2 regions of the Paenibacillus sp. FSL R5-0486 genome follow, and region 1 is predicted to be linked to the other one. Evidence: riboswitches for the same ligand, from Rfam matches in the RefSeq annotation. Region 1 holds a riboswitch; the other holds the start of a gene.
The links. Region 1 has a riboswitch for FMN ahead of MKY01_RS17930 (DMT family transporter). Riboswitches for the same ligand answer to the same signal wherever they lie in the genome.

Region 2: it holds a riboswitch for FMN, as region 1 does, so the genes downstream of both, ribD (bifunctional diaminohydroxyphosphoribosylaminopyrimidine deaminase/5-amino-6-(5-phosphoribosylamino)uracil reductase RibD) here and MKY01_RS17930 (DMT family transporter) in region 1, are expected to answer to the same signal.

Annotation. Positions count from the first base shown of each region.
Region 1 is NZ_CP150237.1:4,037,877-4,045,236, forward strand. Features, by position in the region: gene MKY01_RS17905 (hypothetical protein) at 1-121, opposite strand, end outside; gene MKY01_RS17910 (amino acid permease) at 382-1,818, opposite strand; gene MKY01_RS17915 (amidohydrolase family protein) at 2,339-3,718, opposite strand; gene MKY01_RS17920 (CGNR zinc finger domain-containing protein) at 3,830-4,381, opposite strand; gene MKY01_RS17925 (DinB family protein) at 4,525-5,025, shown strand; FMN riboswitch at 5,109-5,262, shown strand; gene MKY01_RS17930 (DMT family transporter) at 5,406-6,386, shown strand; gene MKY01_RS17935 (amidase) at 6,708-7,360, shown strand, end outside.
Region 2 is NZ_CP150237.1:4,534,140-4,541,499, reverse strand. Features, by position in the region: gene lysA (diaminopimelate decarboxylase) at 1-164, shown strand, start outside; gene MKY01_RS20180 (peptidylprolyl isomerase) at 413-844, shown strand; gene MKY01_RS20175 (hypothetical protein) at 956-2,263, shown strand; FMN riboswitch at 2,432-2,600, shown strand; gene ribD (bifunctional diaminohydroxyphosphoribosylaminopyrimidine deaminase/5-amino-6-(5-phosphoribosylamino)uracil reductase RibD) at 2,924-4,027, shown strand; gene ribE (riboflavin synthase) at 4,089-4,757, shown strand; gene MKY01_RS20160 (bifunctional 3,4-dihydroxy-2-butanone-4-phosphate synthase/GTP cyclohydrolase II) at 4,790-6,022, shown strand; gene ribE (6,7-dimethyl-8-ribityllumazine synthase) at 6,125-6,592, shown strand; gene MKY01_RS20150 (segregation/condensation protein A) at 6,697-7,360, shown strand, end outside.

The DNA.
Region 1 (7,360 bases):
CGTCTTCACGTCCTAATTGTGAAACAATTAATTGCGCCTCTGCAAGTACGGATGAGTCAGCTAGTGCAAATCCAAAAGCTGCTTTTTGATGATCTGAATTCGTATGTAATGGTGTGTTCATGATACATCCCCTCTCTTATGTCTGATGGCATGTCACATCCTCAAATATATTTCATATTTGGCTTAGCCGCAACCCCGCCCCCGTGATTAAGTTCGTCACGTCCCTTATTACTTACCCATATATGAAGAAAATCCCAACCTTCCCCTGCTGTTATCATCCTTTATCTTTCTATATAAAAAAAATCCCCATCCCGCTTCGCCTAAGCGATACGAAATGAGGAAAAATGAAGATATTCTCGGTTAAAGATGTTCTCGACTAATCTATTTATCCTTTGCTCTGAAAGCACTCGAGATCCGGCGTTTCGGATTCAGATGACTGTAATGCCTTCCATACGCAAAGTAGATAATTAATCCGATGATCAACCAAACAAAAAACGTAACCCATGTCAGCGCTGCAAGGCGTGTCATTAAGTATACACAACCCAATGCACTCAGAATCGGAATCAGTGGCACAAGTGGAACGCGAAATCCGCGTTTGAGATCAGGGTTATTTTTACGCAACACAATAATGCCCAGACTTACAACTGCAAAAGCAAACAACGTTCCGATGTTCGTAAGCTCCGCCAAATGTCCCAACGAGATGAACCCGGAGAACAGAGCCACGATAATGCCCGCAACCCATGTCCCTACCGCTGGTGTCTGACTCTTGCCACTAACTTTGGAGAAGACAGGTGACAGCAGGCCGTCACGAGACATGGAATAGAGCAGACGTGTCTGACCATACATCATGACCAGCAATACGGTCGTAATGCCGGCAATCGCTCCAAGAGATACAATCCAGGACAATCCCTTCAATTGAACAAATTCAAATGCAAACGCAACTGGATCACTTACATTCAACATGTTATAAGGCACAATCCCTGTGAGGATCAACGATACAACGATGTAGAGAACGGTACAGATTGCCAGTGACGCAATAATTCCAATCGGCAAATCTCGTTGTGGCTGCTTAACTTCTTCTGCCGCTGTGGAGACCGCATCAAATCCGATGTAAGCAAAAAATACGGTTGCTGCTCCAGCTGTTACACCTGAGATACCAAAAGGCAAAAATGGCTGCCAGTTAGTTGGCTCTACATAGAAAACACCTACACCAATGAAGATCAGCACCACGATAATTTTAATCGCTACCATGATGCCATTCGCACGAGCAGCTTCCTTCACCCCTCGGGTAAGCAGGAAAGTGATAATTAACGTAATGACCGCCGCCGTGATGTCAAAATAGGTTCCCTTTTCCGGGCTGAACGCACTCGTTAGCGCATGAGGTAACTCCAATCCAAATCCGGACAATAACGTCTGGAAATATCCAGACCATCCACTGGCTACCGCCGCACTTGCAAAACCATACTCCAATATCAAATCCCATCCCAGAATCCAGGCAATCACTTCGCCAAAAGCCGTATAGCTATACGTGTACGCACTACCCGATGCCGGTATGCTTGAGGCAAATTCCGAGTAACACAATGCAGCGAATGCACATATAATACCTGCCAGTAAAAATGACAGTACAAGTCCCGGGCCGGCATACGTTGCGGCAGCTACACCAGTCAACACAAAAATCCCTGTGCCGATAATGGCACCTACCCCAAGTGTGGTTAAGTCCAACGGACCGAGCGCCCTTTTCAATGCACTGCTGTTATCGCCCTCCGAGGCAATTGGTTTTTTGCGAAATAATGAAGATCGTTGTTTGTTCTCACGCATAGTCATGTTCCTCTCGTCATGAATCTTGAATGTGCTATGGATGTAGCAGCGATTGGATGGCTTCCCAACTGTTCTATGAAAAAGTCATTTGTTCTATCTTATCGATCACCTATAAAAACCTATCGAATTCTACACGTTATCGCGTTGCTTGGTTAAATTTATTTTTGAAGATCACTTATTTTGTTCTTTTTCCGCGAAATTTATCATGATCTGTTGCACGTGGTTGAATATGAAAATGGATTTAAAACAAAACTGCGTATAATTTATATTATGCGCAGTTTTTATGAGCCTATTTTTTAACGAAAAACATCTTATATCTCTTGTTATCTGAAGTTAAGAAAAAGAGAGCTCTTTTCGTCTTTTTTCGCTGTCCCTTCCTCCCTTATCCTGTCTAATTCCACGATATGAAGGCATGTAAAAGAGCCACATATCATTATGCGGCCCTTTATTTCTTACTATAGGTAGAAGTGTATATAAAAATACGAACTGACTTCATTTCAGGTTTTTATGAAAAAGTAAATTATGAGAACGCAATTCTCTCCGCGTCGGACATCCTGTATTGGGTTAACAAATAATCTTTGCTCTGCATCGCCGCATGACGAATCGCATCCAGATCAACATTCAACAGCTTACCCTCTCGCTTCACGAGTCTACCTGCCACAAAGACCGTATCCACGTTGGATGGATTGGCAAATTGCACAACAGCGCCGATTGGATCATGAACGGGGAACATATTCAGATCGGTGGTACGAATCATGATCAGATCCGCTTCCTTCCCTGGGGTCAACGTACCCACCTTCTGCTCCAATCCCAACGCTTGGGCACCAGCTGAAGTTGCAAATCTCAGCACTTGGCTGGACTGCAAGTTCAACTCACCAGGCATCTCACCCTGCTGTAAAAGTTGTTCATTGGCTCTGGATCGTTCAGCCTGAAGTGCAAACTTCATCTGCGAGAACATATCTCCGCCTGTAGACGTCACTACATCTACACCAAGTGTAGGTGTTCCCCCATGTTCAAGAAAATAGCCGGTGGCCGGATATCCATGACCCATCATCATTTCAACCTCAGGTGTGACCGACAAGGAAGCGCCGCTATCTGCCAGCATTTTGTATTCATCCATGCCCATGGTGTTACCATGAACGATATTCACCCGTGGACTTAACAGTCCCGCTTCGTACAAGTGACTGATCGAGCGATCCACAGATCCCCAACTGCCAAATCCGGCATGCATGGAACAGATCGCATCCAGTTCTTGTGCTAGCTCGATCTCTTTCACGGTTGTATCCCAATGACTGAACTCCGGACCACGAATGGCAAGCCCATAAGTAAGCAATTGATCCCGTGATGAAAAATAACGTTCTTTGACTCTTCTCACATCATTATTCGGATACGTGAGTTGACTATCCCGATTCCAGTAGTCCGTCTCACCAGGTACTCCGTGAGCAAATACCGCCCGAATGCCAGCATCCTGAAGTCCACGAATCAGTTCATCCGTATGGTCAGGGGAATATGGCATGCTCCAATCCATTACTGTCGTCACTCCTGCGTTAAGCGCTTCCAAGGAACCGAGCAGATTGGCAATATAACTATCTTGTGGGCGGAGCTTGCTTCCCATCGCACCATAATAGAGATTTTGCAAATAAACTGGTAACGACCAGTTGGTTCCCGCTGTTTTGACAAGTGATTCCCACATATGCCGATGTGTGTCCACCAGCCCAGGCATAATAATCATCGATGAAGCATCAATGATCTCCGCATCCGGAATATCCAGGTCGGGCTGAATAGCCATGATCAGTGAATCCTGAATCAGAACGTCCGCCCTCTTATACTGTCCAATTTTAGCATCCATCGACAACACACAGCCATTTTTCAACAGATAACTTGTCCGCACAAGAAACATCTCCCATCTATTTTGGTTTGAAAGACGATCACATCCTGCTTACGAATCCGTACTGCTTCTGACTATTTTTTCGCTAGTATATATACATTATATAGTTATTGTTAGTATTTATCAATTTTGGGATTTACGTTTTGCTCGAAATCTTCTGACCTTCATCAGATTTCCACACATCTTATCATCACAGTACTTCTGTGTTCTGCTTCGGGTATCATCATAGAACATCCAGCGACAATCCGAATTATCACAGATCCGGATCCTGCCGCCTTCTCCCTCTACCAAAGTCAAAGCAAAGTCAGCAGCTACCTCAGCCATAACCTGACTCCAATGTGCTTCTACAGCTACCAGTTGGAGTTTCAGTTCCTGATCAATTGTAGTCAATGTTCTTCTCACATGCCCTGCTTGCATAACGCCGTTCAACCATTGTTTTTCTATATCCGTTAATGATGCTCCAGAAGATAAGCGGGCTCCAAGAGCTATCAATTCATTCCTGAAATTTCTCATCGACAACTCCTCTTCTGGAGATGCAGGGACAGAAGCGTTAAGTTGCCATCGTTCCAGAAAATCTTGCTGCCAGTTCGCCTTCCCAAGTCTGTCCTCCGATCGATCTCCCCCACGCCAGTCGTGATAATCGCTGTTTACAAAATCGGTCCATAACCTGTCCATATATACCTCCGTTTATTGTAACCATCTAATTAAACCAAGAAGGTTACAACTTATCTTTGATGTGTTATATTAAGTGTAACCTCATTAATCAGTTTTAGCTAGTTACATCACAAATCACAATTATACGCAAGGAGGAAAAGGCAATGACGAACACAACAGCACTAGATGTGTTACTTATTCAAAAGGATGATACTTGGGATCAATGTAATTGGATTGTACCTTTGTCGAAATCCTTGGAGGGTCTTACAGCAGAACAAGCAGCCTGGATTCCACCCTCAGGGGGATTAAGCATCTGGCAGTTGGTTAACCATATGTATTATTACAACCATCGCTTATTATGTCGCATGCAAGGTAAGGAGCCTACACTTCCTGCTGTAGACTCCAATGAATACACATTTGGGAATCCGGGAGATGCAACGGATGCAGCTGGTTGGAATACACTGATGCAGGGTACAACTCGATTAGCCCAGCAGTTGCGAGATCAATTAGCTGCACTACAAGAGTCTGATCTTGAAGCTGCATATATGGACTCCGAAGAGAAATGGGCACACGAACTAGCTCGCTGGGTACTCCATGATGCGTATCACGCAGGTCAGATCGTGCTTCTTCGCAGACAGCAAGGAAGCTGGAAAATCGTTTTCTAAAAAAATGCTTGAACTGCTAGCGCTTACAGGAATAAGATGAACTTATTAATGTTACAGCTTGTTCAACACACTATATAATTGAATAGGATCTTCGGGGTAGGGTGCAACTCCCAACCGGCGGTGATGTTCTTCGGAACCAGCCCGCGACTCGCTAATTGTTCTTAACGAAGGACATTCAGCGACTGACTTGGTGTGAATCCAAGGCCGACGGTACAGTCCGGATGAGAGAAGATCAACACATTGACATGCCGTTCACGGGAAGGCCTCTTTCCTGACGCATGTCCTTGGATGAGCCCCCGTTTATTTGGTTATACCAAAACGGGGGCTTTTGTCGATTTTGCCAACTGAAGATTCCGTGTTCTGACGAAGGAGTCCTGAATATGGAAAAGACATCAGCAGCATCACCTGTTTACCGCAAGGAACGAAGTAATACCGGATTCTGGCTTGTAGTTCTCGGCGCCGCCTTATGGGGTGTCGACCCACTCTTCCGAATTATTTTGCTAAACACGATGACATCCACGCAGATTGTACTGGTGGAACATATCATCGTCAGTCTTATTGCCATTCCCGTGCTGTGGAAATTTCGGGCTGATCTGAAAAACCTGCGCGCTCGCCACTGGATTGCCGTGATTTTTATCTCATGGGGAGGATCAGCACTCGCAACGGTATTGTTCACCATGGCACTAACACATAACGATCCGAATACTGTGCTTTTATTGCAAAAAATGCAGCCACTCTTCGCTATCGTGCTGGCTAAACTGTTACTAAAAGAAACGTTGCCACGTCGCTTCGGTGGATTGTTCTTCATTGCATTAGCAGGAACGTACCTGCTTACATTTGGCTTCACATTGCCATTAGGTAACTGGGACAACTGGATTCATGCTGGAAGCTTGTTATCCCTTGGGGCCGCTGCCTTATGGGGAGGTTCAACCGTTATGGGACGATTGATGCTGGGTCAGGCGCGTTACGAAACCGTCACCTCCCTTCGCTTTGTCGTTGCTCTCCCGCTCCTGATCTTTATGACGTGGAACGAAGGTGCGGCATGGACGTTTCCGTCCGGAACGGGTGAACAGACTGCTGTCATCCTCAACATTCTCGGTCAGGCATTGTTACCTGGTTTGCTCAGTCTTCTGTTGTATTACAAAGGTCTGTCGTCAACCAAAGCCTCTGTTGCAACACTCGCAGAACTTAGCTTCCCGATGGCTGGTGTGTTGGTGAACTGGATTGCTTTCCGTACACTGATTACATGGGAGCAGCTGCTTGGTTTTATCCTGATCTGGGTGGCCCTCTTCGCCATTTCCAGACAGCAGGAAAGATCATCAACTGCGGCCGATGCTGCACCGAAGCTGCGTACAGAGTAAGTGGATATATCTGAGGTTCACATATAAACAAATAGTCAAATATAAAATAAAACCATTGCACATCAAATTAGATGAGCAGTGGTTTTTTATTTCCATGACTCGATATTACTCGTTCATTTTCTCAATTAGCAATATGAGCTATTACCCCTTTGCTTTATCTCTATTTCGCAAATGCAAATCCCCCTCTTTTCCCTCCAACCTCATAACGAGTATGCATATCATCGCACTACGTCTCTTCTATCTTTTGTCTTTTGTCTAATCCGGTGGTACGATGACATATGGAATAAACAGATGAAATATATTCAGAGAGGAACGATCATAATGTCTTCATTCTCATATACCTCCTACGACGCCGTAGGTTTGGCTGAACTGATCCGATCCCGGGAAGTATCCCCGGTTGAAATGCTTGAAGCGGCGTTTGCACGCCTTGAAGAAGTGAATCCGCAACTTAATGCGGTTATTCGTACATATGAATCGCGTGCACGGGAGGAAGCCGGTTTGGTTCGACCTGGAGAACAACCTTTTGCCGGTGTTCCCCTGCTCCTGAAAGATATCTCGCAATCCATGGAAGGTGAATTTCTGACTTCAGGCTCCCGTTTGTTCAGCGAGCATCGTGCATTACGCAATTCCAATTTTGTCACTCGACTCCGTGATGCAGGCTTTATCTTCATAGGACATACCAATACGCCTGAATTTGGTTTGAAAAATATTACCGAGCCCCGTCTTCATGGTCCAACTCGCAATCCATGGAATATCAATCACTCTCCAGGTGGTTCAAGTGGGGGTGCCGCTGCCGCTGTGGCTTCAGGTATTGTTCCTCTTGCCGGAGCCAGTGACGGAGGAGGTTCGATTCGTATCCCGGCTTCCTTTAGCGGATTGTTTGGATTAAAGCCAACCCGCGGGCGCACACCTGTAGGACCGGGAGTTGGTCGTCAATGGCAAGGCGCATCGATTGATTTTGCCCTCTCTCGCTC
Region 2 (7,360 bases), 500 kb from region 1:
ATAACTACTCCATGGCGAGCAACTACAACCGGATTCGTCGTCCAGCCGTTGTCTTTGTCAAAGACGGTCAAGGGGATGTCGTGGTACGCCGTGAGACGTATCAAGATATCATCCAGAATGACCTGGTACCTGCGCGCATTGGAAAACAGCCAGTTACTCGCTAATTCGTCAAAAGATAATGCGTTTCTGCATTATTCAAGATATAGGGATTTTGCAGTTGAAGCAGATGAAAAAGGAACTTCCTTTTTTGTCTGCTTTTTGAGTATTTGAGCTAAATCATGAAAAAAGTTGCCGTTTTTTTTGCGATCCAGACATTTTCGGTGTACACTAAGAAAAGTGCTGTAATGCTTGGCCCAGGGTCATGCGTTCTGGCACCATTAACGATGGTCAATACGAAAGGAGTCATTTACATATGGCGAAACAAGCGAAAATTAAATTGGCAAACGGCGGAGAAGTTCTGATCGATCTGTTCGATCAAGAAGCTCCAAACACAGTAGCAAACTTTGAGAAACTGGCTAATTCCGGTTTCTACAATGGTCTTACATTCCACCGCGTTATCCCGGGCTTTGTAGCTCAAGGCGGATGCCCTAACGGTAGCGGTGCAGGTGGCCCAGGTTACACAATCAACTGTGAAATTAACCCAAACAAACATGAGCGCGGAACACTTGCTATGGCACATGCTGGCCGTAACACAGGTGGAAGCCAGTTCTATATCTGCTACCAACCGCAACCACATTTGGATGGACAACATACTGTATTTGGTAAAGTAACTAAAGGTATGGAGTTCGTGGACGCTTTAGAAGGTAAAGACAAAATGGAAACTGTTGAAGTTGTAGAAGCTTAATACCTTCACCTTAACTGGATCCAAACATGAAGTGCTTCTCTTATAGAAGCACTTTTTTTATTTTTACATACTTCAAATCGATAATTAGAAAGGATGAATAAAACCTTGGATATGGTTACTCAGCTAAGCTTGTTAAAACAAATTTATAGTGAGCGCACGTTGTGGGATGAAGAATTGCAGGCATCGCGCCATGTCGTTCCGGATAGTCTATCCGTAAAGGATCGAGAAGCGCTTGAGACAGCCGGGCATGAACCGAATCGCTTTGTACGTCCGCAACATGATGAAACGATTACTGAGCTGAAAAAAGTTGCGAATCAATGGACGATCAATGATGCAGCGCAGGCCTTTGTATCCTCTTTGTGGTCAGCACCCATGATCTGGCGCTCGTTGCTTACGGGCAAGCTTATTGCGAGCAGTATGCCAAGTCATGAACATACGCCATATCCATCTTCGAACACTTGTAAGATCTGCGGATTAAGTGTAGATCAAGCAACCGACACAACGCTGCAATGGTATTGGCGGATGACCAATGGAACCCCGTTGGACGGTGATCCTTTTGGATGCGTGTTGGCACTTCGAGAGCTGGCTACCGCACAGGAGCTTCCAATACCCAATGAGTACGACCGCTGGACATTCCGTGCGGTGTTAACGGTGCTGCGCGAATTACCTCCCAAAACACGTTACAGCAAGGCAGCAGTAGCGCTCAAGAAGGAACGTCTTTTGCCTACACAGAAGGAATATGCTTACCGTGATTTGCTTGAGACGTTAGCTCTGATTGGCATATTGGATACGCCGGAACATCCCGGAATGATCACGGAATTCACCTCTTATATGCAGCGTGACGCACGCCCCAATGTGCGGGTGGAAGTGCAGGCCCCTCTGGCGTGGTGGGACTCATCTGTCGGAATTAATGAGAACAACCTGAACAAGATATTTCATGATTTTGATCTGAATAATATATCTCTTGCGGATAAGCCTGATGAGAGTCCAGCTCTAAAGGACACGATCTTAGGGGCATTGGAGAAGAAGAGAAGTGTTCGTGGAAAAGTACCAAAGGCATCTCCTGATGCAGGTACCGGGGAGGTACAGTCTGGCGATGTGTATGCTGTTCGGGTCCGAGAAGGTGTATGGGTGACTGTATATTGTCATGAAGTCAGAGACAAGCGCGTCATCGTTGAATATCTGGATGGTGTCTTTCCAGAGATGCCGGGTAAAGCAGATTTGCATGGGACGTTTCGACCGAGAGCGAATGGACGCTGGAAATGCTCGGCTATTGCGATCGATTCCACAAGTTGGGTCAGAAGGGTGGCAAGAGAGTTCCCGCTTCCGACTTCGCCCCTGCAAGAACCTGATCGCACTCCATTCCATAATGCCAAAGAATTAAAGCATATGGCGAGCTGGTGTTTTCCTGATATGTAGAATGATACGATGGATGTGAAATGTGTCTCCAAACAAAAACCGTGCCTCCTTGAGAGGAAGCGGTTTTTTGTTGTTTCTTAGCTTATTAAAAGTTAGTATGTGACAAAAAGGAACAAAAAACAATTGATTTTTTGGCATTAAAGTGCTAACATCCAAGTAATAACGAAAGCAATCCTTCAGGGCAGGGTGCAATTCCCTACCGGCGGTGATGCAGGAAGTGTAAGGACCTATGTGTCCAGCACTTGATGCAAAGTCCGTGACCTGTCTGCCATTGGCAGATGGCTGATCTGGTGTAATTCCAGAACCGACAGTATAGTCTGGATGGGAGAAGGAGAGGTGCAGACCTAACAGGTTTGCATTCAGCAGGAGTATTGCTGCACAGTCACGATTTGTGATGTCTTGCACTGTGCAGGGAAGATCCGGTTACGCCGGACAGTTCCATACATATGCCGCACTATAAAAGCTCTTTACCTGTAATTGATGTTCATTAAGGTATGTGTCTATTTTCACTTGCCCGAAATGAAGTTTTGGGCAAAGTGTTGGCGTGCTGTATCCATTTCACTCCTGCTGGTGACATTTGTCTCTCATCATCCCCATCGAACTGATTGTTCGACGGGGATTTTTTAATAAACAAGACTTTAAACCGCGGGGTGAACGGATTTGGAAATGATCAATGATGAATTTTATATGGCACTGGCATTGGATATGGCGGAACGAGCACAGGGACAGACGGGGGTTAATCCGGTCGTTGGATGTGTAGTTGTGAAAGAGGGTCGTATTGTAGGCCTGGGGAGCCATCTGAAACGTGGAACCGGTCATGCAGAGGTGCATGCACTTAACATGGCAGGCAGTGATGCAGAAGGAAGTACGGTATACGTTACACTTGAGCCTTGTAGTCATTATGGCAAGACGCCACCTTGTAGTGAACGCCTGATTCATGAAAAGGTGAAACGTGTTGTGGTATGTTGTGAAGATCCAAATCCGCAAGTATCCGGCAGGGGTATAAGCATGCTTCGTCAACAAGGCATTGAAGTTGAAGTTGGCGTACTGCGTGAGCGTGGAAGACGCATGAATGAAAAATTCATTAAGTTTATTACAACGGGTCTACCTTTCGTGACACTGAAGACGGCTACTACTTTGGATGGCAAAATTGCAACGCGCAGCGGAGACAGCAAGTGGATCTCTAACGAGCCCGCTCGTGAGATTGTGCATGCCCTTCGTCATCGGCACCAGGGAATTATGGTTGGCGTCGACACGGTAATCGCCGATAATCCGGAACTTACAACCCGTTTGCAAGTCGAAGGCATTAGTCCAGTGCGCATTGTAGTGGATTCCAAGTTACGTCTTCCCGTAGGTGCCAAAATGGTTAAGGATGGTCTTGCTCCAACATGGGTGCTGACAACAGACGAAGCCAGTCCTGAAGCTGCTGAACGTTTGGAAGCCTACGGCGTCGAGATTATACGCTGTGGTCCTGGACCACGTGTGGATCTGTTAAACGGACTTAGCAAGTTGGGTGAGCGTGACATTGGTTCAATTTTGCTTGAAGGTGGAGGTACCTTGAATGGAGCTATGCTGGAGGCACGGTTGGTTGATCGACTGCTCATGTTTATCGCTCCGAAGATTGTAGGCGGTTATGATACACCTGGAAGCTTCCGCTTCGAGGGTGTGGAACGTATGAATCAGGCGATTCAATTGAATCAGTTGGAGATTGAACAAGTTGGAGATAATATCAGCATTGGCGGTATTCCGGTGTGGCCTGAATAAATAAATGGATTTGAAAGTAGAAAGTTAGGTTCTTTATAACTTGAAAAAGGGAGGCGGCAGCATGTTTACCGGTTTGGTGGAAGAAGTCGGTCAGATCCGGCGTATTGGTCGGAAAGGCGAAGCGATGGTCCTGAATATCGGAGCTTCCGCCATCATGGACGATCTGAAGATTGGTGATAGTGTAGCAGTGAACGGCGTGTGCTTAACTGCGACAACGCTCGAAGGTGGAGGTTTTACCGCCGATGTAATGCCTGAAACCTATCGCCATACCAATCTCAGTCAGCTGCAATCTGGCAGTAAAGTTAATCTGGAGCGGGCCATGCAATCAGGCGGTCGTTTTGGCGGACATATCGTTCAGGGTCATGTCGATGGTACTGGAGTGATTGGCAGTATAACACGTGATCAGAATGCAATTGTGTTTGAGATCAAGCCTGATGATCACCAGTTGTTCAAATATCTGATCCCCAAAGGATCGGTTACACTGGATGGCATTAGCTTGACCGTTGTCCATACATCGGATACCGCATTCACGGTTTCCATTATCCCGCATACCATTGGTGAAACTGTACTAAATGTGAAAAAGACAGGGGATACCATTAATATCGAATGCGATATTTTGGGCAAATATGTGGATCATCTGCTCCAGTATGGGAGAGGACATCGGGAGACGGGTACTGGCAAGCCGCGCAGTATCAGTGAAGATTTTCTCTCCAATCACGGATTTGCATAAATAGAGAACAGAAATTAACTGGAGGTGGACCAATGTCAGAACAATCCATTCTGGACACAATAGAAGAAGCCATATATGATCTCATGCGTGGTAAACCCGTCATTGTTGTGGATGATGAAGATCGGGAGAATGAAGGCGATTTTATCGCTTTGGCCGAAAAGGCGACGCCTGAAGTCATTAATTTCATGATTACTGAAGGTAGAGGTCTGGTCTGTGTTCCGATTACACAACAACGTGCGGACGAACTTAACCTGAAACCGATGGTTCAACAAAATACGGATTTCCATGGAACAGCCTTCACCGTCTCTGTGGATCACAAAGATACAACAACAGGTATCTCGGCACATGAACGCTCTATTACCGTGAAAGGTCTAATCGATCCTGAGGCAAAAGCCGGGGACTTCCGTAAGCCTGGTCACATGTTCCCGCTGATTGCAAAAGACGGCGGTGTACTTCGTCGTGCCGGACATACGGAAGCGGCTGTAGATCTCGCTATCATGTGTGGTTCCTACCCTGCTGGCGTTATTTGTGAAGTGATTAAGGAAGATGGCACGATGGCCAGACTTCCGGATCTGCAGGAGATTGCCCGCAAGCATGATCTGAAGCTGATCAGTATTCAGGACATGATTCGTTACCGTAACGAAAAAGAGCAGCTGGTTCAACGTGAAGTGGCTGTGCGTATGCCGACGGACTTTGGTGAGTTTCAAGCGGTGGCTTATACAAACGCTGTGGACAATAAGGAACATGTGGCTCTGGTCAAAGGAGAAATTGATGGTTCGAAACCTGTGCTAGTGCGTGTGCACTCCGAATGTTTGACAGGTGATGTATTCCATTCGCATCGTTGTGACTGTGGTCCGCAGTTTGATGCGGCACTCAAACAGATTCACGAGGAAGGCAATGGCGTACTGTTATATATGAGACAGGAAGGTCGGGGGATTGGGCTGATCAACAAGCTCAAAGCCTATAAGCTGCAAGAGGAAGGTATGGATACTGTTGACGCAAACCTGAGTTTGGGTTTTGCTGCTGACTTGCGTGATTACGGAATTGGCGCTCAAATTCTAAAAGACCTTGGAGTTCGTCAGATCAGACTGTTAACTAACAACCCTCGTAAAATTAAAGGCCTTGAAGGATATGGACTTGAAGTGGTAGAGCGTGTCGCGATCCAGATGGAGGAGAACGAGGACAATACGGTGTATCTTCATACCAAGCAAGCCAAGCTGGGGCATATGCTCAAGTTTGATGATATCGAGCAGAACGAACAGTAAATATATTTTAGATGAATAACGTTCACCATGTAATTTATGGAAGAGATTACTTAGGGATTTCCGTTACTTACATTACATTATACCGTTAGGGAGATGACTTGAATGCCACAATTTTTTGAAGGACATTTAGTATCAGAAGGATCCAGATATGGAGTTGTCGTTGGACGTTTTAACGAATTCATTACCAGTAAATTGCTTAGCGCAGCACTCGATGCATTCAAACGTCACGGCGTTCAGGATGATGAAGTGGATGTAGCCTGGGTTCCAGGTGCGTTCGAAATCCCTTTGATTGCGCAGAAAATGGCGGAGAGCGGCAAGTATGATGCGGTGATTACCCTGGGAACCGTTATTCGTGGATCAACTACGCATTACGATTATGTGTGCAACGAGATGGCTAAAGGGGTAGCAGCAATTAACCTGAAAACTGGCGTGCCTACAATCTTTGGACTGGTTACAACAGAAAATATTGAACAAGCGATTGAACGTGCCGGAACCAAGGCGGGTAACAAAGGTTGGGATGCAGCTACGGCGGCAATTGAGATGGCAAACTTGACGAAACAGCTAAAATAGTGCTTATTTAATAGTAGTGCCCTGCTTTGCGCAGACGAACACGGGAAACCGGATTCGGACGGCTTAGCAGGGTTTTGTATTTTTCTGGCGGGAGGATTCGTCTAGTGACGGTAGTTACATACAAACTGGAGACTTTTGAAGGGCCTTTGGATCTGCTGCTTCATCTGATTGATAAGGCTGAAATTCATATCCAGGATATTCCCATCAGCGATATTACCGATCAATACATGGCGTATCTGCATTCGATGCAGGAACTGGAACTGGATATTACGAGTGAATTTCTGGTCATGGCAGCAACATTGCTGGCGATCAAGAGCAAACTTTTATTGCCCAAACCACCGGTCATTGAGGACTTCGAGGATTATGATTTTATGGAAGAAGAAGATTATGATCCACGTGCAGAGCTGATTGCACGTCTGATAGAATATCGCAAGTACAAGGGAATTGCGCGTCATCTTCATGAACGGGAGTGGGAACGCAGCCTTATATTTTCCAAAGAGCCCGAGGATCTGCGCCCCTATATGCCCGTAGAAGCCCAATCGAATCCGGTTGAGGGTTTACACACCTCTGACCTGATTGCAGCCTTTCAGAAGGCGCTACGCAAGGCTGAGAAGCGCACAACTGTAACTCGAATCAAACGGGATGAGATTTCGGTTAAAGACCGGATACGGGATGTCATCGGCGCTTTGGAAAGTATGGGGCCGGGAGGCAGACTGTTATTCTCCAAGTTGATGGATGAGCATATCTATCGCCATGAGATTGTTGTCA